3 regions of the Anaerosporomusa subterranea genome follow, and region 3 is predicted to be linked to each of the others. Evidence: riboswitches for the same ligand, from Rfam matches in the RefSeq annotation. Region 3 holds a riboswitch; each other region holds the start of a gene.
The links. Region 3 has a riboswitch for S-adenosylmethionine ahead of AXX12_RS17250 (YezD family protein). Riboswitches for the same ligand answer to the same signal wherever they lie in the genome.
Positions count from the first base shown of each region.

Region 1 (7,849 bases), on a different contig from region 3:
AATAATAAGGGCAATGACACAAATAGCGTTTAGGAAGCATCAGACGATTCCGTTGCTTTCCAAACGCTACTGTACTCTTCTGGTTCTTTCACCAAACGAGCAAGACTGGGTTGTTATGTATATAACGCAGCACATGACCCCTCCGCGGGTAGTGAGATTACAATGCTTCCAAGGGCGTGATTACTTATCGCCTCTACCGCGGCAGCTTTCTAGATTATGCACATGAACATGCTGGCCAACTTTTATATTTTGCGTAGCAAGCCCAATTACTTCACCGTATTTGACAATACGATCACCTTCACCAATCTCCCGGATGGCAAACTTATGCCCAAATGGAATTGCCTCGCTCACTTGAATAGATACTGTCTCTTCACCGACCTTAAGATCTACGCCTGTATTCGGCGCTATGGGTTCCACCACTGTGGCAACATTATCGTTCGCCTTCATCACAATGGCCCGAAATTTAGCCATCATTATCAAGCCACCTCTCCGTTCGTTCTTTAAATCGTCGGTCCTATCCGCCGGATTGCAAAATCATTAAACCCTAATATTTCCGCTTTTGTCGGGTTTCCCGAGGCGACTTCCAATAGTTCGTCAAATATCCGTTTACCTACTTGCTCAACACTTTCCAAGCCGCTAATAATTGTTCCGGCATTGACATCGATATTGTCATTCATGCTTTCAAACAACGCAGTATTGCTAGCCACTTTAATCGTGGGAGCAACCGGCGAACCGCAACAAGTACCGCGTCCAGTAGTAAAGACCACTAAATGGCACCCTCCAGCAACCATTCCTGTAAGTTGCTCAATATCATGTCCTGGAGTATCCATCCAGACCAAGCCTTTCATATTCACAGGTGAAGCATAATCAATCACAGCCTGCAGAGGCCTCGTACCAGCCTTATGGATACAACCAAGCGATTTTTCTTCAATGGATGAAAGTCCGCCCTCGATATTTCCAGGACTTGGTTGGCTGCCACGCATATCAACACCCATTTTTCTAACCTCTGTTTCACAGGAGTTTATCAGTTCGAAACATCGAGCAGCGACTTGAGCATTAACCGCCCTTCCAGCGATAATGTGCTCAGCGCCGATAATCTCAGTTGTTTCAGCCAATATAACAGTCCCACCAGCATCAATGAGTAGATCGCTTGCAACTCCCAACGCCGGATTCGCTGAAATACCGGAGCAAGCATCCGAACCACCGCATTCTGTGCCAAGTATTAGATCCGAAGCATCGATCGAAACACGCTTGGAAAGCGATGCATCGTTTACCATTTGCTTTGCCAAACTAACGCCTTGGGCAATCGCGTTCACTGATCCGCCAGCGTCCTGTATAATAACAGTCTCCACTGCTTTATAGGGGCAGTGTTTTTTGATGTTGGCAGCTATATCCTGAGCCCGAATGGTTTCACATCCTAGTCCAACAACAATCACACCGAATACATTGGGATGAGCGCCGTGGCCGACCAGTACTTGGGCAGTTAAATCAGCATCTGCTCCCAGTTGGCCGCATCCATGTTGATGTTCTATCCAATTTGTTCCAATCACTGATTGTGAAATTCCTCGTGCTACCCGGTTTGCACAAGTAACGCTTGGCAAAATCAATACATGATTACGAACCCCGACTTTTCCATCAGGCCGTCTATACCCTTGGAACTTCATCATGTCACCTCTTCCTCTCTCATAGGATACCTTCTACTTCGTCCCCTTTACGACCGGCAGCATGTCAGGAGCATGGGTTAATACAGTAACCTTGGCATCGCAGCCTTTTTCTACAAACGCTTTTTCCAATGCCTTATCGATAGACACGCATGGTGTAAAACCTAATTTCATAGCATCTTCGTCACAAATGCCGTCCGACACCAGATAGACTGATGCATGTTCCTTAACCCTAGCCCATCCAATAACCGCAGATGCTGCTACTTCATCCTGGATTTCTTTTCTGCTGATCATATTCTCTATAGCAGCAATTGACTTATTAGTTATCTCTAAAGCATCTGCATGCATTACGGCTACGCCTTCAGGGCAAGGAGTTGCGAGTATAATAATTCCTCCCGTTTTAACAGCCAAATCAGCAGGGTACAATGCTTTGTGCGCCTGCCAGAATTCCAAATCACACGGATAAGAGCCGGCCACCACGATATCCGCTTTCTCAGGGATCTCGACGGAATATACTTTTTCAGCTAGATCTACGCCAGCATTAAAGGCTTCTACTGTATCACCGTAAAAAACCCCCACAGCTCCCCCATGCCGATTCAGCACTGTGTTAACGATCGTATGCAAGCCAACAGCTTTAGCAATGCTATTCAGTTCATTACGCACCGGGTTTTCACGAAGTCCCAGGTTCAAGCGAGGTGACCGAAAGCTCAAAAGATGGGTTCCGGCGGTTGTCTGCTCACCTGAAATGCCTGGCTGAACGATCTTAGCTCCACCAGCAAATCCAGGAACAATGTGAGGCACTATACTGCCAATGCCAATCTTAAAATCTGCTTGAACTACTTCTTTATTAACTAAAATTCTGGTACCATTCGAAGTTTCCCCTAAATCCTCCAGCAGATCAAAATTCTTATAATCATGGTTTTTAATCGTTACCCGGCGAACTACTTCTTCACCAAACTTTAAAAGGATTTCATCTTGTGTCATGAAACGATGCGTACCTAGAGCAATAATGACAGTAATTTGCTCATCTTTAACCCCAGCATCGTTTAACTCATCTAATAGTATTGGAATAATCTTGTCTGTAGGTGTCAATCTTGTGTTATCATCTGCTACCAATACCACTTTTTGAGCTCCTTGGGCAAGCTCCTTTACAGTTTTAGTGCCAATCGGATGGTTGACAGCTCGGACTACTTCCCTGCGAACATCAGGCACTGCTTCAAAATCTTTTGGCGAATACACACCAACAATATTTTTCTTCGGCACGCGGAACTCTTTAGTGTCATTTCCATAGGGGATTTTAATAGTTTCCATGCTTATTACTCCTTAAGAAGTGACCACAGTAGACTGTTATGTACTACTGTGGTCACAATTTCAGTGTCTATCCACTTTTTCTTACCAGCTTGGGAGAATGGTGCCTTTGAAATGATCGAGAACAAATTGTTTAATAGGCTCTGATTGATAAATCTTTGCGAATTTTTGATAAGTAGGATTATCCTTATCTTCCGCTCTGACCACGATCAGGTTAGCATAAGGAGAGTTGCCGTCTTCCACTAAGAGTGCGTCTTTGGCAGGAACAAGGCCGGCAGGAAGTGCATAGTTTGTGTTAATAGCGACGAGATCCACGTCATCCAAGGATCGAGGGGTCTGGGCAGCTTCAATTTCAATGATTTTGAAGTTCTTCGGATTTTCCGCTATATCAAGGACAGTAGCATGCACGCCTACGCCCGGCTTGAGCTTAATAACTCCGGCTTTTTCTAGCAGCAGTAAAGCACGGCCGCCGTTAGTAGGATCATTAGGAATAGCGATAGTTGCTTTCGGCTTCAAGTCAGCGATGGCTTTTACCTTCTTGGAGTATATGCCCATGGGAAGGATGATTGATTTACCGGTAGCGACAAATTTATACTGTCTGTCAGCCATGGCTCTTTCAAGGAATGGCTTGTGCTGGTACACGTTAATATCGAGATCCTTCTGTGCCAATGCCACATTAGGCTGAATGTAATCGTTAAATTCAACGATTTCGACCTTAAGGCCCTGTTTTTCCGCTTCGGCCTTAACCTTTTCCATTACTTGCGCATGGGGGCCGGCAGTAGTTCCGACCTTGATACTGGTTTTAGCGCCGCCCTTGTCAGCTGCTTTGTCAGCTGCTTTTTCAGAACTGCCGCAGCCGACCGCTAGGAGTAGAAAAAGAGTTGTCATAAGAAGTGCAATTGCTTTTGTGAACTTGTTCATGAAATAACCTCCTAAAAATGATAAAATTGAATACCTTTCACCACTGATGTAAAATCTACTTTCTCAATATATCGACTAGCGAGTGGCCTGGAGGTCCCAGAGTGTATGCATCCACTTTGACACCTTAACCTTTGCCCGGAGCAATAAAAAGCCCCTCTCGATGAGAGGGGTAAAACACGCATTGTGTTCCCTCTCATCTTCCAGGATTTCTCCTGCTGGATTTAGCACCTCTGCATTTCTGCCGGTTGCCGGGTGTCATCGGGCCAGTCCCTCGACCACTCTTGATAAGAGTCAATATTCGATTGCTAATATAATATCAGCTTCAAATGTCGTTGTCAATATGTTTAGGCTGGCAATTACCGTCAGTCTACTTTTGGGCTAAGCCTAACGACATCGTCACCACGAAACTTTTCACGATGCAACCCAATCTTTGCAGACGTCGACCCACATCAACCCTTGCGCATATTGATATAATTCATCGCTTGTTAGCTCTATAGCCGAATTACTACTACCGCAGGCTGGAAAAACAGTATCAAACCGCTTTATTGAAACGTCAACATATGTCTTCACCTTAGAAGTCTTGATGGCAAAAGGACAAACACCGCCTACTGCATGACCGGTGAATTCAAGAACCTCATCTGGGGTTAACATCTTTGCTTTGATTCCAAATTGATCCTTAAACTTTCTATTATCCACTTTTGCATCGCCGGCGGTCACAACTAGAATGCATCCATTTTCATTCTTAAAGGAAAGTGTCTTTGCAATGCGAGCCGCAATAACCTGCAACGCCTGTGCTGCAAGCTCTACCGTTGCACTTGAGACTTCAAACTCCATAACATCATTTGCTCTACCTTGCTGTGCAAAATAATCTTTTACAGCTTCAATTGCCATTTTTATTACTCTCCTTGAACCCCACGAGCAAACGAAAAAGGTTTCCTGCGGGTCTTCTTTATTTCTCGAACGGCTCGAAGCAATGAATATCACTCAAGCCGCCGGCGTAGCGCTTTCGGCAATCTTTCTTTTTCCTAATAGTAATTGCCATCCTGGCTTGCAGTCAAACAAAAGTACGCGATCCAAAGCTCAACTTTATTGGTATCGTCTTATACCTTCTCAATATGTAGACGCTACTTCTTATATAATCCTTGGAAAAATAAACGTGATAGCTTCTTCCTCCGGAATAGGCTGACTAAAAACATATCCTTGAATGTGATCACAGCCAATCTTCAGTAGCAGCTCAAGCTGATTTTCAGTTTCCACTCCTTCAGCAACGATGACCAAACCCAAAGTATGTCCCAAATTAATAATGGATCCCACCAGTTGCAACTGTTCTCTTCCATCGGTAATCTTGTCCATAAAGGATTTATCAATCTTCAATGTCCCTACCGGCAAGCTCATTAAGTATGTTAACGAGGAGTATCCTGTACCAAAATCATCTAAGGCAAGCGTCACTCCCATATGTCGCAACTCTTCCAGTTTAATAGCACTATCTTCCATCGATTCGATCAATGCACTCTCTGTAATCTCAAATTCGATTTGTCCCGGTTTTATACCCGCCTTCTTAATCGTGTCACAAACAGTGTCTACAAAGTCATCCGCTATCAGCTGACGCGGTGATATATTAACCGCAATATGAACATTCTCTTTTTCCATATCAGCCAATCGCCGCGCAAACCGGCAAGCTTCTTGAAGTACCCATTTCCCAATCGGCAAGATTAGTCCGCTTTGCTCAGCTAAGGGGATAAATCGGTCTGGCGACACCAAACCAAATTCAGCGCTATTCCAGCGGAGCAGCGCCTCAAATCCGACAATATCACCCGTCATCGTAAACTGCGGCTGATAATGTAAGAACAATTCCTCACGCTCTAAAGCACGACGCAAACCGTTTGTTAGCATCATCTTTTCATAAGTATCTTGCAACATGAATGCTTCATAAAAATGCCAGCAGTTTCTGCCCGCTTGCTTGGCGGCATACATCGCACTATCGGCTTTCTTCAAGAGATCCTCGCCTCTATCACCATCTTCAGGATAGATGACAACGCCAATACTTGCTGACATTTGAAAGTGTTCATCAGAGACTTCATACTCTCGGCAGAGTTCCTGAATTGCTTGTTCGGCGATTTGGCTTGCTCTCTCCCTGGTGGCTTCTCCAGACAGAACAACGACAAATTCATCTCCTCCAATACGAGCCACCAACGCCTGTTCACCGACAGCATTAATAATATGCTTGCCAGCTTCGATAATAACTTTATCGCCAAAGGTATGCCCAAAATTGTCGTTGACCGATTTGAGGTCATCCATATCGATAAACAAGAGAATCCCGCTTGCTTGACCGCAACGCGCCTTAGCCATTTCTTCTTCAAGCAGTAAGTTTAAACGTGCCCTATTGGGCAGTCCAGTTAGTGCATCATGAAAGGCTAAATTCTCCAAGCTCTCCTGATGCTGTCGCAATTCAGAAACCATCTGATTAAAATTCATCGCCAATACACCAATTTCATTAGAAGAAGTACTATCAAGGCGTACTGCCAAATTGCCTTCTTTAATTTGGTTAGTGGCATTAACCATTTCGACTAACGGGTTGGTTAATCGACGAGAAAACCAAAATGTCAGTAATGCCGAGAGCACTAGTACCCCCAGCCCGACAAAAACGATCTTGATAGTCACATCTTCCATGAACGCTAGCGCGGTACTTTTCTTTTGCACCACAATCAAACTCCAAGGGTCAGATGCTCCAGGTAGGGGAATGGATCTGTATGCGCAGATATTTTTCTCTCCGTTTAGTTCTGTATATTCTCCTACCCCTATCTCGCCTGCCATAACCTTAGCGACGATAGCCTGCAAAGAAGAATCGATCTTAAAATCAATTTCCCGAGTGATCTCATTACCCTTTTCATCTTTCAACATATAGCCATTCTTATCTTGTAATAACACACTTTTTTTCATTGTGCTATAGTTGTAAAGTTCAGCAACCTGATTTCTGTCAGGATGAGCAACGACTACCCCCTGTCCATCTAAAAGATAGGCATAGCTGCCCTCCCCAGAGCTGAATCGTTCCACCATCTGCTGCAATGTGCCTGTTTCAATATCGGCCATGAGCAAGCCGCTTAGCGTGCCATCAGTGTATATTCCATGCAGAATAGTCGTGATGGGAGAATCAGACGCTACCGAATAATAGGTTTTGCTGATAAATGGCTGTTTTTCGGCCATGAACTTTTTGAACCACCAACGGTTTGCTCGATTGGCCAACTCGCCACTAGTTCGAGCTGTTTGGTCCCCGTTAAGTTTATGCAAAATCAGCAGCTGAAAAAACGGAAATCGTTTTGTAGTATCGATTAAGATTGTGCGTTGTTTTTCGGGAGCAAGATTATGGATATCCGGATACTCCGCTACAAGCTCGTTAACGGAATAAGCGTTCCCCATAAACTGAACAATATTAGCTGCTAAGTTCTCGGCCATAGCTGCATTATTATAGTGCATTTTCTTTTCATAATCGGAGGAAACCAGGAAATAACTAATCATCAAAACCGAGGCAAGCGTAAGAATGATCAAAAAACAAATAATCGCGGTCAGTTGATGACGAATCAAACCGAACATGATGTTCCTCTTTCCATTTTCCGTTTATGACTTATATAAATAAAATAGCCATCACTCTGAATGTAAGTTATGGCTATTTTCTATTTTCAAACTGACAATCCCTGCTAAAATTCAACATAACGGGATACGGCTCTCTTTAATGGGTCTTACGTCGAATACGAAATACGAGTAGAAATAACGCTTGATAAGGCATTTAGATAAAAATATCGCCGTAGCAGTTGCGTATCACTACGAAAATCAACTGTCTGACGGCGATTTCCCAATTTATCGAAGCAGTAACTCACTACTCATAACTAACATACCGTTTTATATAAAACGGAATTGGTGCATCCATGCCATCAGGATACACTGTGGGTACTCATCCTGTA
Region 1 covers NZ_LSGP01000028.1:120,974-128,822, reverse strand. The annotation lists gene AXX12_RS18570 (UxaA family hydrolase) at 181-471, opposite strand; gene AXX12_RS18565 (UxaA family hydrolase) at 501-1,664, opposite strand; gene AXX12_RS18560 (nickel-dependent lactate racemase family protein) at 1,698-2,972, opposite strand; gene AXX12_RS18555 (MetQ/NlpA family ABC transporter substrate-binding protein) at 3,054-3,890, opposite strand; SAM riboswitch class I at 4,081-4,181, opposite strand; gene AXX12_RS18550 (YbaK/EbsC family protein) at 4,302-4,781, opposite strand; gene AXX12_RS18545 (bifunctional diguanylate cyclase/phosphodiesterase) at 5,022-7,481, opposite strand; gene AXX12_RS18540 (hypothetical protein) at 7,788-7,849, opposite strand, start outside.
Region 1: another riboswitch for S-adenosylmethionine. It lies ahead of AXX12_RS18555 (MetQ/NlpA family ABC transporter substrate-binding protein); the one in region 3 lies ahead of AXX12_RS17250 (YezD family protein).

Region 2 (7,849 bases), on a different contig from region 3:
CTAGCGTCGGCAATGATCAAAATCTCGCTGGGGCCGGCCAACATATCAATATCACAATAACCGTAAACTGCCTTTTTAGCTAACGTTACAAACAGATTACCAGGACCAGTGATTTTATCCACCTTAGGAATTGTCGCCGTGCCAAAGGCCAAAGCAGCGATAGCCTGGGCGCCGCCCATGCGAAAAACTCGCGTAACCCCAGCCTCACGCGCTGCGATTAGCACAAGTGGATTAACCGAACCATCCTTTGCCGGCGGTACTGCCATGATAATTTCTTTGACACCGGCGACCGTAGCCGGTACGGCGTTCATTATCACTGATGAGGGATAGGAAGCCTTGCCGCCAGGTACATAGATACCTACCCGATCAAGCGGCAGACATGTCTGCCCAAGCATTGCCCCATGCTCCCGGTAGGTCAAAAAGGATTTGGGTTTCTGCTCCTGATGATAGCGTCTGACATTGGCGACTGCGCGTCGCAGCGCAGCCAGCAGCTCTGGCTCAACAGAGGCAAACGCGGCAGAAAACTCCTCCTCGCTGACCTCTATGTTATCCGTGTTAATAACGGCGCCATCAAGGGCGGCTGTATAATCAAAAACGGCTTTATCGCCAACGGTACGCACGTCAGCTACGATTTGATTAACCACCTCTTGGGCAGTCATATCTCGCCCAAACATCTCAAACACGCGCCGTCTCGCCGACGCATTCAGCACTACTGAGTCGAACGCCGGTTTAATCAATAAGCGCTCTATTTCTTGACGGCTAATGTCTGCCGCTACAACAGTTCTCACTTGACAACCCTTCCTTCCATCTGTTGTTTCAAACCAGCAGTCAATTGATGAATCCGCTCAAATTTCATCTTAAAACTTACCCGATTCGCAATCAGGCGAGCAGTCGTTGGCAGCACAGAGGCGATCTCAACCAGATTATTTTCTTTTAGCGTGCGGCCTGTTTCCACCAGATCAACAATTAATTCAGACAGGCCTACCATCGGCGCCAGCTCAATTGAACCGTTTAGTTTGATAAATTCTACTTGAACTCCCTTATCCCGAAAAAACTGTTCGGCGATGACAGGATATTTGGTGGCCACCCGCATGTGCGCATAATCACTCAACTTTTCTCGCTGCAGATGTCTAGGCACTGCGACTACCATCCGGCAAAAGCCAAATCCCAGGTCGATCAGTTCGTACACGTCACGCTTGTCTTCGACGAGTACGTCTTTACCGATAACACCGATGTCAGCAGCGCCATATTCAACATATGTAGGCAAATCTGACGTTTTGGTGATGATAAAGCGGAGTTTAGCATCTTCGTTTGTAATAACCAGTTTTCGCGAGTTTTCGCTCAAATCTTCTGCGCTGTAGCCTAATTGAGCCAACATATCGGTTGCTGGTTTGAATAACTTGCCTTTTGGCAAAGCTATTGTCAAATAATTCATATCAACTGAGGTCATTATATTCCTCCGTATTCTTTATTACGTTAAATTATTAATATGATAACATGGTATCATGGGATATTCTTAGAGTCAACAATTTTCTAATCTTCATTTGCCTAATCAGGAAATGTAGGACTTTTCAATTTTTTGTAGAAGTATACTTAAAATAGTGAAGCTTGAAGGGGGCTTATCGTTATGACACCCACACTTAATGTGCTGATCCTCAATCCCCTGAGTGATCGCCACATCACTACCATCACGAATTTGGTTCCACAAGCTCGAATCACCGTTAGTGATTTGGAAAGTGCTCGAGAGTATATAGAGAATACCGACGTAATCGTTGCCATGGGGATGACTGATATTCGTCCGCTGTTTTCGCAAGCGCCGAAATTAAAGTGGGTTCATGCCTTAACTGCAGGAGTGGAGAATCTAGTTTTCCCCGAAATGCAAAATAGCAATGTAGTTTTAACCAATTCGCGCGGTATACATGGCATCCCGGTATCTGAGCATGTCTTATCACTCATCCTTGCGTTCAGCCGTTGCCTACATGTATTGATTAGGCAGCAAATCGATAAAAAGTGGAAGCGAACTTTACCTGATGAAATTCATGAAAAAACCATTGGCATTATCGGCTTAGGCAGTATTGGCCGTGAAATTGCCAAAAAGTCCAAGGGACTGGGCATGCAAGTATTAGCGACAAAGCGCAGAGCTTCCCAAGAGATTTTTGTTGATAAAATGTATGCTCCTGATAAACTGCTGGAAATGCTCTCCTTTTGCGACTTTGTTGTTGTTTCTCTGCCGCTAACGGAAGAGACGAGGGAGTTATTGCGTTTAGAGCACTTCACCGCCATGAAGCGGTCTGCCTATCTGATCAATATCGCCCGCGGCGATGTCATTCGTCAATCAGACTTGGTTCAGGCACTTCAAGAGGGATTAATTCGCGGCGCTGGCCTTGATGTCTTTGACCAGGAACCGTTGCCTGAGGACAGTCCCTTATGGGATATGCCAAATGTCATCATTTCTCCCCATGTTGCCGCCAGTTCGCCATATTATTTAGATAGGGCGATCAAGACCTTCGCCGATAATCTTGCCCGCTATGCAAACGGCGGAGAGATGTTTAATATTATCGACAAGTCCAAGGGATATTAAATAACAAAAAACCCGGCCGAAGCCGGGTTTTTGCTATTTCAGGGTAGAGGCTGTTACAAAATGTTCAGATGCTAGGCGCGACGAGGATTACGCCGCGCCGCGTACGATACGGGTACGCAAGCAAGTAACCGCAGGAGCAACAACGCAGATGGGCGTTTTGCAACAGCCTCTATTAATTCAAATCATCTGCTTGGCGCAGCAGGCTAAGTTCCTTTGAATCGGCCATGCCGGCAGGGTGATGATGATAGCGGACTAAATTGATGACCTGTTCTTCGGTTCCGGCTTGTCGCAGCAGTTTGGCGCCAATTTCTGGATGGTTCGCACTTACATAGAACGCATGGCGTAAGTTTTCCCAAGCACCGCCTCGTCCCTGTTTGCCCCACTTTTGAGCAAATCCGCTACCGAACACAGCCCTGCTGATAACAGCCATGATCTTATCGCTGGTGCTGACATCGCCTCGCCTGCGCCCAACATCATGTAACAGAGCTGCTTTGATCAAAACCGGCTGGTTAACTTCGCGCAGTCCACCAGCCAGCTCTGCTACAGTGTTTGCCACATTAAGACAATGCCGTTGATCTGGAAGGCTCATCTGCCTAAACAGCTCAAGTTCTGACTGAGTGAGATGCTTGGCGACAAAAGCCGCATCTTGCGGTGTAACTTCAGCCCGTATCGCTGATAACACTTGTTTAACGCGTCGCATTTACTCACCTATATACAGCAATTCCCGAAAACCGCGTTGACGTTGATTCTGTTCTGCCTTTGCTCTTAATTCAGCGATCGGTGAGAGTTCAACAACTGCGCCATCTTCGCGTAGTCGCCTAGTTGCTGCGATTGCCTCAAGTAGTTTTCCCTCTTGCCAACTTACATAAACGTCGCGCATGCCCTCTTGCTGATTGAGACCTTGCCGGTTAAGCGCCAGCAATAACCGCTCAATGCCCATTGCAAAGCCTGTGGCCGGACACTCCAGACCAAACGAAGCCAGCATGCGATCATAGCGTCCGCCGCCGCAGAAGGGGAACCCTAGTCCGGGAGTATATCCTTCAAACACCATGCCGGTGTAGTAATCGAAGTCACGAATAATGCCTAAGTCGAACGAAACATATTGCTGCAAACCATACGCGTGCAGCAATTCGAAAATAGCTTCCAAATTGTCGAGAGCGGCTCGGCTCGCAAAGTTAGTCACAAGGTCTCTAGCCGCGCTCAGTGCTTCCCGTCCACCACTCAAAAGTGGTATCTGACAAATTGCCGCTTGCTTTTCATTAGTCAGTCCACTCAGCTTCGTAGTGCGCTCGAGTCCCACTAAATCCCTTTTCACCAGACATTGTTTAATTTCTTGGCGTTCTTGCTCACTCAAGCCACCATCAGCCATGATACCGTTGATAAAATCCACCTGTCCCAGGCAAATGCGGAAATCGCGCAACCCGGCTGCAAGAGCGGCAGAAATAGCCAAGCCGATGACTTCAGCGTCAGCAGAAGGCTCAGATGCTCCCATCAACTCCACTCCAGCCTGGTGAAACTCGCATTGCCTGCCGGCTTGCGCTTCTTCATGGCGAAATACGTTTGTCAGATAAAACAGCCGCAACGGCAACGGCTTTTCCCGCAGCCGAGTCGCAGCCAATCTGGCAATTGGTATGGTCATTTCCGGTCGTAGCGCCAGTATTCGATTGCTACGATCAAAAAGGACAAACATTTGCTCAGACAGGTCTAAGCCCGTTCCGGTTGTTAAGGTCTGGAGATATTCCATTGTTGGAGTAACTACTTCCTCATAACCCCAAGAACCGAACTGGGTTGCCAACTTTTCCTCCAACACGCGTTTACCTCTGGCCTCAGCGGGCAAAAAGTCCTTAGTGCCATAGGGAATCTTGATTGCCGGCTCATTTGGTTTCATTGTCTCCTCCTTGCGCGAGTTGTTCCTCCAGACGCGTTAGCACGATATTATATCCGTCAGCGCCATAGTACAAACAGCGTTTAACACGACTAATTGTCGCTGTGCTTGCACCTGTTCGTTCGACAATTTCTTCATAGGTGTGACGCCGTTTTAACATACCCGCCACCTCAAGTCGCTGCGCTAGAGCCTTAATTTCACCAATGGTACAAACGTCTTCGAAAAATTGGTAACACTCTTCTTCTGTACGCAACAGCAAGATCGCCTTTACCAACTGATCGGTCAGTTCATCTTTCAGCTTTGGGTTTACCGTCATGACAGAATCCTCCTTTGTCTACACATATAACGCTAATTCGCCAATCATAACCATTTCCCTGCTTTACTTCTTTTATTCTTTACAAAGAGAAAATATAACAGAATAAGAGAACCGCTGTGGCGTCTTTGGGATATGGGCGAAACGATTTAGCGGTTAAAGCGTGCACTAAGATCGCTAGCGGCGCAAAGATAGTTATTATTCCGCTTTGCGGCGCTTGCGCCCTTCGCGGGCTTCGCGCTAACGACTTCTACGGTTATAGTTTCTGGACATTATAAAAAAGTATTGACTCCATATATTCAGTGTGCTAATATATATTTCATCAACTTCACACATTACCCATTCATCATGAGTTAGCTGAGGGACTGGCCCGATGACGCTGCGGCAACCATCGCTTTTGCGAAACGGTGCCAATTCCAACAGGAGTAATCCTGAGAGATGAGGGGAGACGGTATGTCTGCGTACCTCTTCACTCAGTGAAGAGGTTTTTGTTTTTTGTAGAAAGGAGAACAGCCTATGATTAACCTAAGTGGCATTGTAAAAACTTATCCGGGATCGTCGGGGCCGGTTCACGCGCTTAAAGGGGTCAGCATCCAGGTAAACAGCGGAGAAATATTCGGCGTCATCGGCAAAAGCGGCGCTGGTAAAAGTACGCTCATCCGTTGCATTAATATGCTGGAAAAGCCGACTGTTGGTACAGTCGTCGTGGATGGTCAGGAACTTTCATCCATGTCTGAAAGAGATTTGCGGGATGCCCGTAAGAAAATTGGCATGATTTTTCAGCACTTCAATCTATTGTCTTCACGTACGGTGTATGACAATATCGCTTTTCCGCTGGAATTAGTCGGCTGGGATAAGAAAAAGATTGAAGACGCGGTTTTACCTTTGTTAGATCTGGTCGGACTTAGCGACAAACGCAATCAATATCCTTCCCAACTAAGTGGCGGTCAAAAGCAGCGTGTCGGCATCGCCAGAGCGCTGGCAAGCCGGCCAAAGGTGCTGTTATGCGATGAAGCCACCTCTGCGCTTGATCCTCAGACCACACAGTCGATCCTGGAATTGCTAAAAGATATCAATAAAAGGCTTGGATTAACCATTGTCTTGATTACCCACGAAATGCAAGTCATTAAACAAATTTGCGACCGGGTTGCTGTGATCGAGAACGGTGTAATCATCGAACAAGGGCCTGTCATCGATTTGTTCGCCAAGCCAGAGACTACCACTACCCGCGAATTCATCCGGACGATTATCAACTATGATTTACCGGATATTTTCAAAGATACGGCCTTCTCGCCGGTTCCCTTGACAGACAGTCACTTAATCGTTCGCGTATCGTTTCTGGGAAAGGCCGCGAAAGAGCCGATCATCGCCTCCCTGATTCGCCACTGCAACGTCGATGTCAGTATTTTGTTTGGCAACATTGACCACATTCAGAACATACCGTTTGGAACATTAATCATTGAAGTAACTGGTGACACAACCTCAATGCAAAGCGCTCTAAACTATTTAGAAGCAAGAGAATTAGGAGTGGAGGTGATTGGCTATGTCAAACGAGATGCTCTTGCTATTAGCTGAATCACTGCTTGAAACGATATATATGGTTGGCGTCTCATCCTTCATCGCTACCTTGGTTGGCCTGCCGCTGGGAATAATCTTAGTGACAACTGCCCGCGGCCATATCCTGGAAAATATCGCACTCAACCGAACATTAGGCGCAATCGCTAACGCCGCCCGTTCCACTCCATTCATCATCCTAATGGTTGCGATTATTCCTTTAACCCGGTTGCTCGCCGGAACCTCGATCGGCACCAATGCCGCCATTGTGCCACTAAGTTTAGCGGCTATACCGTTTGTTGCGAGAATTATTGAGTCCGCACTGCAGGAAGTTGATCGCGGAGTAATTGAAGCAGCACAGGCGATGGGCGCGTCACCGACTCAGATTATCATCAAAGTTCTAGTCCCAGAAGCGCTGCCCGCAATTATTCTCGGTCTTACTCTCACGATTATTAATCTAATCGGTCATTCGGCCATGGCGGGCGCCATCGGTGGCGGCGGACTGGGCGATCTGGCCATCCGCTATGGCTATCAGCGTTTCCGGGCCGACGTTATGCTCATCACTGTCATTATCTTGATTGCTCAGGTTCAGATTGTACAATCCTGCGGTGATGCACTCGCCAAGAAGTTTAGGAAATAAGAAAAACGCTGCCACGGTCTTTGAGAACGAAAGAACGGTTTTTGGGCCGCGAAAACGCGAAAGGCGCTGCGTGTCTTTCGCGTTTTCGCGGCCAATCACTTTCACCGAGCGCAAAGGGATTGTGTTAAAATGGAGGATTATTAAAAATGAAAAAACTTTCCGTATTACTTCTTGTCGTATTTGCCGCCACTGTGTTCGCGGGTTGCGGCGGCGCCAAACAAGACGCGTCGAAAGCCAGCTCGATCAAAGTAGGCGTCACAGCAGGTCCGCATGCCGAGATCATGGATGTAGTGAAGAAAATCGCCGAAAAAGACGGCCTCAAGATTCAGGTCGTTGAATTTAATGATTACATTCAGCCCAATGTTGCTTTGAACCAAGGCGACATTGATGTAAACAGTTTCCAACATGAGCCGTATCTTGACAACATTGTTAAAGATCGCAAATTTGAACTTGTTTCCATTGCCAAGACTGTAATCTTCCCCATGGGACTGTATTCAAAAAAAGTGAAGAACCTGACTGAGATTAAGCCTGGCTCGGTTGTCGCCATCCCTAATGACCCGACGAACGGCGGCCGCGCATTGGCTCTGCTCGAAAGGCACGGAATGCTCAAACTCAAGCCTGGTCTTGGTCATAAAGCCACTGCCGCTGATATTCTAGAAAATCCGAAAAACCTGAAAATCAAAGAACTCGACGCTGCGCAATTGCCCCGTTCTATCGCCGACGTGGACTTGGCTGCAGTCAATACAAACTACGCCATCGCGGCTGGCATGGTTCCGGTTAAAGATGCCATTGCTCTTGAGGACGGCAACTCCCCTTACGCCAATCTGATTGTTGCGCGCATTAAAGACAAAGACAACCCAGCTTTCCAGAAATTAA
Region 2 covers NZ_LSGP01000025.1:134,268-142,116, forward strand. The annotation lists gene hisD (histidinol dehydrogenase) at 1-788, opposite strand, end outside; gene hisG (ATP phosphoribosyltransferase) at 785-1,450, opposite strand; gene AXX12_RS15595 (D-2-hydroxyacid dehydrogenase) at 1,628-2,581, shown strand; gene AXX12_RS15600 (HD domain-containing protein) at 2,754-3,281, opposite strand; gene hisZ (ATP phosphoribosyltransferase regulatory subunit) at 3,282-4,469, opposite strand; gene AXX12_RS15610 (YerC/YecD family TrpR-related protein) at 4,456-4,782, opposite strand; SAM riboswitch class I at 5,120-5,224, shown strand; gene AXX12_RS15615 (methionine ABC transporter ATP-binding protein) at 5,296-6,354, shown strand; gene AXX12_RS15620 (methionine ABC transporter permease) at 6,323-6,973, shown strand; gene AXX12_RS15625 (MetQ/NlpA family ABC transporter substrate-binding protein) at 7,120-7,849, shown strand, end outside.
Region 2: another riboswitch for S-adenosylmethionine. It lies ahead of AXX12_RS15615 (methionine ABC transporter ATP-binding protein); the one in region 3 lies ahead of AXX12_RS17250 (YezD family protein).

Region 3 (7,849 bases):
CCGACGAAATAGAGGAGCTTGCAACCATCGCCGAAACGTATGGTGACGGTTCGATTCGCACCACGAATTCCCAAGACCTTATCTTGCCCAATATTCCTGACGCAAAGACAGAAGCAGTACTTTCTGAAAAAGTGCTAACCCGGCTCACCCCATTTCCTAAGCCATTCACAGCGCATGCTATTAGCTGTACTGGCACTCAATTCTGCCCGCTAGGTGTTGCTGAAACGAAGCAGCGTGCGGCAAAGATTCTGGAGTACCTTGATCAGCATGTCGAGTTGGACACTCCCATCGTAGTGCATTTCAGCGGCTGCGTGAACTCCTGCGGCCAGAACCAAATTGCCGATATCGGTCTTCAAGGCACAGTGGCAAAAGTAGGCGACCAGATCGTCGAGGCTTTCACATTTTCGATTGGTGGCAGACTGGGGCCTCAGGCAAGTTTTGGAATCAAGCTAAAGGGTTCTGTGCCAGCTGATCGTGTAGCGAAGGCGGTAGAAAGTCTGGTTAACGCTTTTAAGGCCCACAGAGCGCCCGGAGAATCCTTTAGTGATGTTGTGAAGCGTATTGGTACGGATGCGTTCCAGTTGGCGCTGGACAAGTTCATATAAACAGAACACTAAATGGCTGTCTTGAAACTATGTTTCAAGACAGCCATTTATCATCCTTTCCGCTCACCTTTCATAGCTTACAGTCAAGCAAATTTTTCTAGCTTGACTGAAGCGGAGTAAGTCCTAGCCCGCGTACGGTTTTTAGATCGTCCGCCGCTTGGCGACCGTGGGTGGTGAGGTAATTTCCCATCAGCATTCCATTAATCCCTGCAAGGAATCCTAGAGGAGTAAGTTCTCCTAGGTTGTGTTCCCGGCCACCCGCGTAGCGGATAATCTTCGTCGGCAGGATGAGGCGGAAAATAGCGAAGGTTTGCAAGATCTCCATCGGATTCAAGCGAGGCTGATCTTCGAGGGCGGTGCCTTCGATTGCATTCAATACATTGATGGGAATAGAGTCGACGTCAAGTTCTTTGAGTTCGAAGGCTAATTCGATTCTCTGCCTCCATGATTCGCCCATGCCGATGATGCAGCCGGAACAGGCTTGCAAACCAGCAGCCTTGATTCGTTTGATCGTCTGTACACGTTCGTCGTAGGTGTGTGTGGTGCATATTTCTTGAAAATAGCTTCTGCTTGTTTCAAGATTGTGGTGGTAGCGAGTAATGCCAGCCGCCTTTAATTCTTTCACATGACTTGTCTCAAGCGTCCCGAGAGAGCAACAGCGATTAAGCGATGTCTCACGGCCAATACGCTCGATTGCGGACAGAATCTTCGGAAAGTCAGGGTCGCTTTTCATGCCGCAGCCGGCGGTTACAATGCAAAATCGGTAGGCCCCTTCGATCTCAGCCTTTTTGGCTGCAGCTACAATCTCTTCTTCACTCATTAGGGAATAAACAGTTAATTTCACTTCCTTGTGATGAGCTGATTGGGCGCAGAACTTGCAATTTTCGGAGCAATTGCCGGAACGGGCATTGACAATTTCGCAAGTATCGACTTCTTTACCTGTAAACTCATCTCGTACCTTATTGGCAATACCTAAAAGAATCGGGATATCGTTCTCCTTGATCTGGGTTAGGGCCAGTGCTTCGTCGAACGTGACAGCGCCGCCGTTTAACACTTTGTTTCCAATTTCGCAAAGGAATGTAAGACTCATTTTAATACCTCCTAAAGTTGATTGCTTTTTCTCCGGTTTTATTCCGGTGTCATGCCGGCGTCTTTTGCCATGACGAAATCCATGGCAGCATCTCGACCGGTGAAGGTAAGATAATTGCCGACTATCAGTCCATTCGCTCCCGCAAGAAGTGCGGCGCCCTGCATGTCTCGGAGATTGATCTCGCGGCCTCCGGCGGGGCGGATCACTTTATCCGGTAAAATGAACCGGAATAGGGCGAATGTCAAAATTATCTCAAGTGGGTTTGGTGGGCAGACCTTTTCAAGGGCGGTGCCGCGGATGGGATTGAGTATGTTGAGGGGAATGGAGCGGACGTCATGCTCTTTTAATGTGAAAGCCATAGAAATACGGTCTTGCCATGATTCTCCCATGCCGATAATTCCACCTGTACATAATTCCATACCAGCGGCTTTAGCGGCTCGAAGTGTCGCGACCCGTTCGCTGAATGGGTGGGTCGAGCAGATGCTCGGATAAAAGCGCTCGCTTGTTTCGATGTTGTGGGCGTAACGTTTCACACCAACGCTTGCCAGGGCCTGTGCTTGCTGAAGGGTTATTGTTCCAAGGTTGGCGCAAACGCTCAGTCGTGTTTTCTTTTGTATCACCTGTATTGCTTCGATGATACTGGAAAAAGTGGGGCTAGACTCCATTCCCTTGCCGCTGGTTACAATGCTTACGCGTTTGGCACCAAGTGCTTCTGCGTCTCTGGCTTTCTCCAATAGCTGGCTTGCATCCAGCAAGTCGTAAGAAGAGATGTTTGTATTGTGGAAAACAGATTGTGCGCAAAACTTGCAGTCTTCGGTACACAGACCTGATCGTGCGTTAATGACTCCGCACATATCGATCCGATTTCCTGCAAAATGCTCCCTAATCTTGTTGGCGTAAGCTGCGACCAGCATAATGTCATGCTGGGGGATTCCGATTAATGTTAACGCTTCGTCATATGTAACAGAATGGCCGCGTAGCACTTTTTCTCCTAAATGGACAACGAAAGAATCTGTCATAGAAAGCCTCCAATGGTAAACGTTCATTAGTGATTAGGTTAACAAAAAACAGAAAAGAATGGTTAACCACAAAAAATAATGAGGTTAACTAATGCCAGTATAATACAAGTTGATTTTCTTGTAAATATAAAGTTGTCGACATACAAAGTTGTTGACACACCAAGGTATAAAACAATATTGGCGTTAAGGAAGTACCTGCGATAATATATTTATCGCAGGTATTGACAAGTGTTATATCAAGATGCTAATATGTAAAGCAATTGAATAACTAGTATATAACTCTTATCAAGAGTGGTCGAGGGACTGGCCCGATGACACCCGGCAACCGGCAGCAATGCAGTGGTGCTAAATCCAGCAGAACGTTGTTCTGGAAGATAAGAGGGAAGTGGAATAAGAACCTCTTTCCTCGGAAAGGGGTTCTTCGTTTTTTAAAGTATCATAGAAGGGAGAAATCAAGATGCCAATTAAACCTACTTGCGTCTCCCAAGATGCATTGACCATTATTGTCGACTCGATCCGGTCCGTTTCTCATGGCACAGTCGCGTTAATCGTACAGGATGGGCGTTTGTTGCAGATCGAGAGGACTGATAAGATTCGTTTGGATTCTTTTAGAAAGTCCAATCCTGGTGTAAATCGGTCTGCCGATATCGGGCGAATTGCCCATGAGAATATTCTGGATGACCGGCAAATCGCGCGTCTCCGCTGCAGAGTTGCTGAGCAACTGAAGGATTTAGCTTTCGGGCAAATTATCCTGATTATCAAAGATAATCTGTTGGTTCAAATAGAAAGGATTGAGAAACAGCGATTGGCGGGATTGGAGGGGATATATGGGGACGGTATTTAGGCGCTCAACCACTGGAATGGCCGATCAGAAAACTGAAGGCTAGAGGAGACTCATGGTTGCCACTTACTAAAAACATGGAGGATGATTATTATGGCATTACCTGAAACTTTACGTTTTGATTCTCTAGCTGTCCATGCAGGGCAGAAGCCTGACCCCACTACTGGCTCACGGGCTGTTCCAATCTATCAAACAACCGCATATAATTTCCGCGACAGCGAGCACGCGGCAAATTTGTTTGCACTCGCTGAGCCTGGCAATATTTATACCCGGATCATGAATCCGACAACCGATGTATTTGAAAAACGCGTTGCTGCTCTTGAGGGCGGGGTTGGTGCGCTGGCCTTTGCGTCCGGACATGCGGCGATCAGCGCGGCCATCTTTAATATCGCTAAGGCGGGTGATGAGATTGTCAGTTCAACCACTCTTTATGGCGGAACTTACAACATGTTTACTTACACCCTGCCGCAACTGGGTATCAAGGTGAAACTGGTTGACTCCAGCGATCCCGAGAATTTCCGCAAAGCGATCACAGAAAAAACCAAAGCTGTATATGCGGAAGTGATCGGTAATCCAAAGATTGATGTTCTTGATATCGAAAAAGTGGCTAACATTGCCCATGAAAACGGCATTCCGTTGATTGTTGACAGTACCTTTGCCACTCCGTACCTCTGCCGGCCGATTGAGTTTGGCGCTGATATCGTTATCCACTCGGCGACAAAATTCATCGGCGGTCATGGCACCTCCATGGGTGGTATCGTAGTCGACGGTGGCAAGTTTAACTGGGCAAACGGCAAGTTCCCTCTGCTCAGCGAACCAGACCCCAGCTACCACGACCTGCGTTACACTGAAGCAGTTGGGCCATTAGCCTTTATCATTCGTTTGCGTACACAAGTTTTGCGTGATCTCGGAGCCTGCCTGAGTCCGTTCAATAGCTTCCAATTCCTAATCGGCCTGGAGACGTTGCATCTCCGGTTACAGCGCCACACTGAAAATGCTCAGAAAATCGCCGAATACCTGGCAGGTCACGAGCAGGTAACCTGGGTAAGCTATCCGGGATTAGCTAATCATCCTGATCATAAGCTGGCCCAGAAGTACTTGCCGAAAGGCGCAGGCGCCATCTTAACCTTTGGCATCAAAGGCGGCCTCGAAGCAGGCAGAACCTTTATCAATTCCTTGAAATTGTTCTCGCTGCTTGCCAATGTTGGTGACGCGAAGTCGCTGGTTATTCATCCCGCCAGTACGACCCATTCGCAACTGACTCCGGAACAAAGAGAGGCCGCAGGCGCTCCGGATAATTTAGTCCGCTTGTCTTTAGGGATTGAAGACGCAGCAGATTTGATCGATGATCTGGAACAGGCGCTTTGGAAAACGAAATAAAACGCAATAGCAGCGCAAAATACCCGTACAGATGTTTAAGGCTGGGTATGGCTTGGCATACTCCAGCCTTAGAGCTTCTGCAGTGAGGAGTCGCATATGCAGCAGAGTAGTGGTGCAGCAGGCCAGCAAACATGCGGGAAGGAAGATTTACCTGTGGCTAAGTTAGATAATACACAACATGGCGACGAAATCATCATCATCATCAGAAATGGCGTTGTCGTGAAATTTGAGCAGCGGAAGATCAATTTAGAAAACGGGAATGTTTAGCTGGGAGGAATACTACATATGAAGATCAATACTCAGTTGGTTCATGTCGGCGTTGGCTCAGATGCTAAAACCGGCGCAATCACTACACCCATTTATCAATCGGCAACATTCCGACACCCTGCATTAGGCCAGAGTACAGGCTTTGATTATTCCCGCACACAGAATCCGACGCGCAAGGTACTGGAGGAAGCGATCGCCGTACTAGAGGGCGGTAGTGACGGATTTGCCTTCGCCTCAGGGATGGCTGCCATTACTGCAGTACTGATGCTGTTTAAGACAGATGATCATATTGTAGTGGTTGAGGATTGCTACGGCGGGACGTATCGGATACTTGATAAGGTGTTTACTAACTTTGGGCTGAAAGTCAGCTTCGTTGATGCAACCTGCCTGGATGAAATTGAAAACTCGCTTACGCCATCGACACGATGTATACTTATAGAAACACCGACAAATCCATTAATGAAAATTGTCGATATCCGCGCGATTGTGAAAATGGCTAAGAAGAAAGATATATACGTCGTTGTTGATAATACGTTCTTGACACCGTATCTGCAGCGGCCGCTTGAGCTTGGCGCTGATCTTGTGGTACACAGCGCGACAAAATATCTTGCCGGACATAATGATGTTATCTGCGGCTTGGTCGTGAGCCGCAACAAACAGCTAGGTGAACGTATCCGGTTTATTCAGAACTCAACAGGCGGGATACTAGGGCCTAATGACAGTTGGCTGCTGATTCGCGGCATGAAAACATTGGCTTTGCGCATGGACAAGCACTGCCAAAATGCACAGGCGTTGGCAGAGTGGCTTCAAAAGCAAGAACAGGTTGAGACAGTATACTATCCCGGGTTGCCACAGCATCCGGGCAAGCATATTCAAGAGCAACAGGCAACAGGATATGGGGGGATGTTATCTTTTACTGTGCGCGACTCGAGGTTGGCGCCACATATTTTGAAGCGAGTGAAGCTACTGCAATTTGCGGAAAGCCTGGGAGGAGTGGAATCATTAATCACATTCCCCGCTGTTCAGACGCACGCAGATATTCCGCCTGAGGTGCGGAATCGGCTGGGAATCACGGACTGCTTGCTGCGAGTATCAGTAGGGATTGAAGACATTGACGATATTATTGCTGATTTTGAGCAGGCATTTGCCGATTAGTAGATTAATTTAATTGATGATACCCGCGATAGTGTTTGGCGTTGGATGATCATGGTGGTAATAGGTGGTGAAAACATGTTAGATGTTGTGATTGCGAATGGTATTCTGGTTGATCCAGAGAAACTTGTTCGATATCCGGCTAATATCGGTATAGTTGACGGCAAGATTGCGACTATTACCCAGAATAATCTTCACGGTGTTCAAGAATTCGACGCTTCCGGCAGGATAGTCTGCCCTGGGTTCATCGATATTCATGGGCATGTCGATTTAGACGAGTATTGTGGCGAACTTTCGCTGCGACAGGGGATTACGACAACTGTAGGTGGTAATTGTGGAGCGAGTCCGTTAGATATAGATGCCTTTTTTACGCTACAGGAGAAGAATGGCTTTATCATCAACCAGGCTGAATTTATCGGGCATTCAATCCACTTGAGAAACTCGGTAGGCGCTATTGACCCTCTCAAGCCAGCTACTCCTGAGCAATTATCGCGCATGGAATATTTGGTGGAAAAGGGATTTGAAGATGGTGCGTGCGGACTGTCGTTAGGATTGGGCTACGCACCAGGAAGTTCAAATGAGGAAGTCCTTCGCTTGAGCAGAATTGCTGCCAGATATGGGCGAATTGTCGCTGTAGACACACGGATGCTCACAGGTACTGACATGTATTCGCTTGTCGAAGCAATTTCTATTGCGCGGCAAACCGGGGCTCGCATTCAAATATCACATCTTGTGTATCAGTATGGAACGGGCGTTGTCGATGAGGCGCTGGCTGTCATCAACAGAGCCCGGTCTGACGGCATGGACATACGATTTGACAGTGGGATGTATACGCCATGGGCTACGCATATCGGCGCCGCTCTCTTTAATGAGGACTATATGGAGACGAACGGTTGGGATCTGAAGGACATTTTGGTTGTTACCGGCCAGTATAATGGAAAACGCTTGAACCAGGAGATCTACCGCGAGCTTCGCGACAGCGCTCCGCATACGGCGGTCGTAGTTTTTACCGGCATTGAAGAGGAAATCTATTTGGCGTTAAATCATCCATTTGCGATGCCCTCCACCGATACCGGCGCATATGCCCCTGGTGAGGGTCATCCGCAAATCGCGGGGAGTTTCCCGCGCTATTTTAAAAAGATGGTTACCGAGCGATATCAATTAAATTTGATGGAAGCAGTCCGCAAGGCAACCTTATTGCCAGCTGAAACTCTGGGACTGGATTGTAAGGGACGGCTGCGGGAGGGCATGGACGCAGATGTAGTGGTATTCGATATTCATACTATCGCTGATAAGGCGGATTTTGGACTGCCTGATGCTCCGCCAGTTGGAATTGACTACGTCTTTGTCAATGGCCGGCTAGCAATTGATCGTGGCAATTTAGTAGACACTCACGCCGGGAAAGCGGTTCGATGTATAAAGCCGATGTATGATTATCAAATTTAAACTGTTTATAAACTATGTGGGAGAATATTGATGCTGAAACAAAAGATAC
Region 3 covers NZ_LSGP01000026.1:86,118-93,966, forward strand. The annotation lists gene AXX12_RS17235 (nitrite/sulfite reductase) at 1-605, shown strand, start outside; gene bioB (biotin synthase BioB) at 703-1,695, opposite strand; gene bioB (biotin synthase BioB) at 1,734-2,714, opposite strand; SAM riboswitch class I at 2,994-3,095, shown strand; gene AXX12_RS17250 (YezD family protein) at 3,172-3,558, shown strand; gene AXX12_RS17255 (homocysteine synthase) at 3,649-4,935, shown strand; gene AXX12_RS19495 (hypothetical protein) at 5,032-5,202, shown strand; gene AXX12_RS17260 (trans-sulfuration enzyme family protein) at 5,221-6,357, shown strand; gene AXX12_RS17265 (amidohydrolase family protein) at 6,583-7,800, shown strand; gene AXX12_RS17270 (methylenetetrahydrofolate reductase) at 7,831-7,849, shown strand, end outside.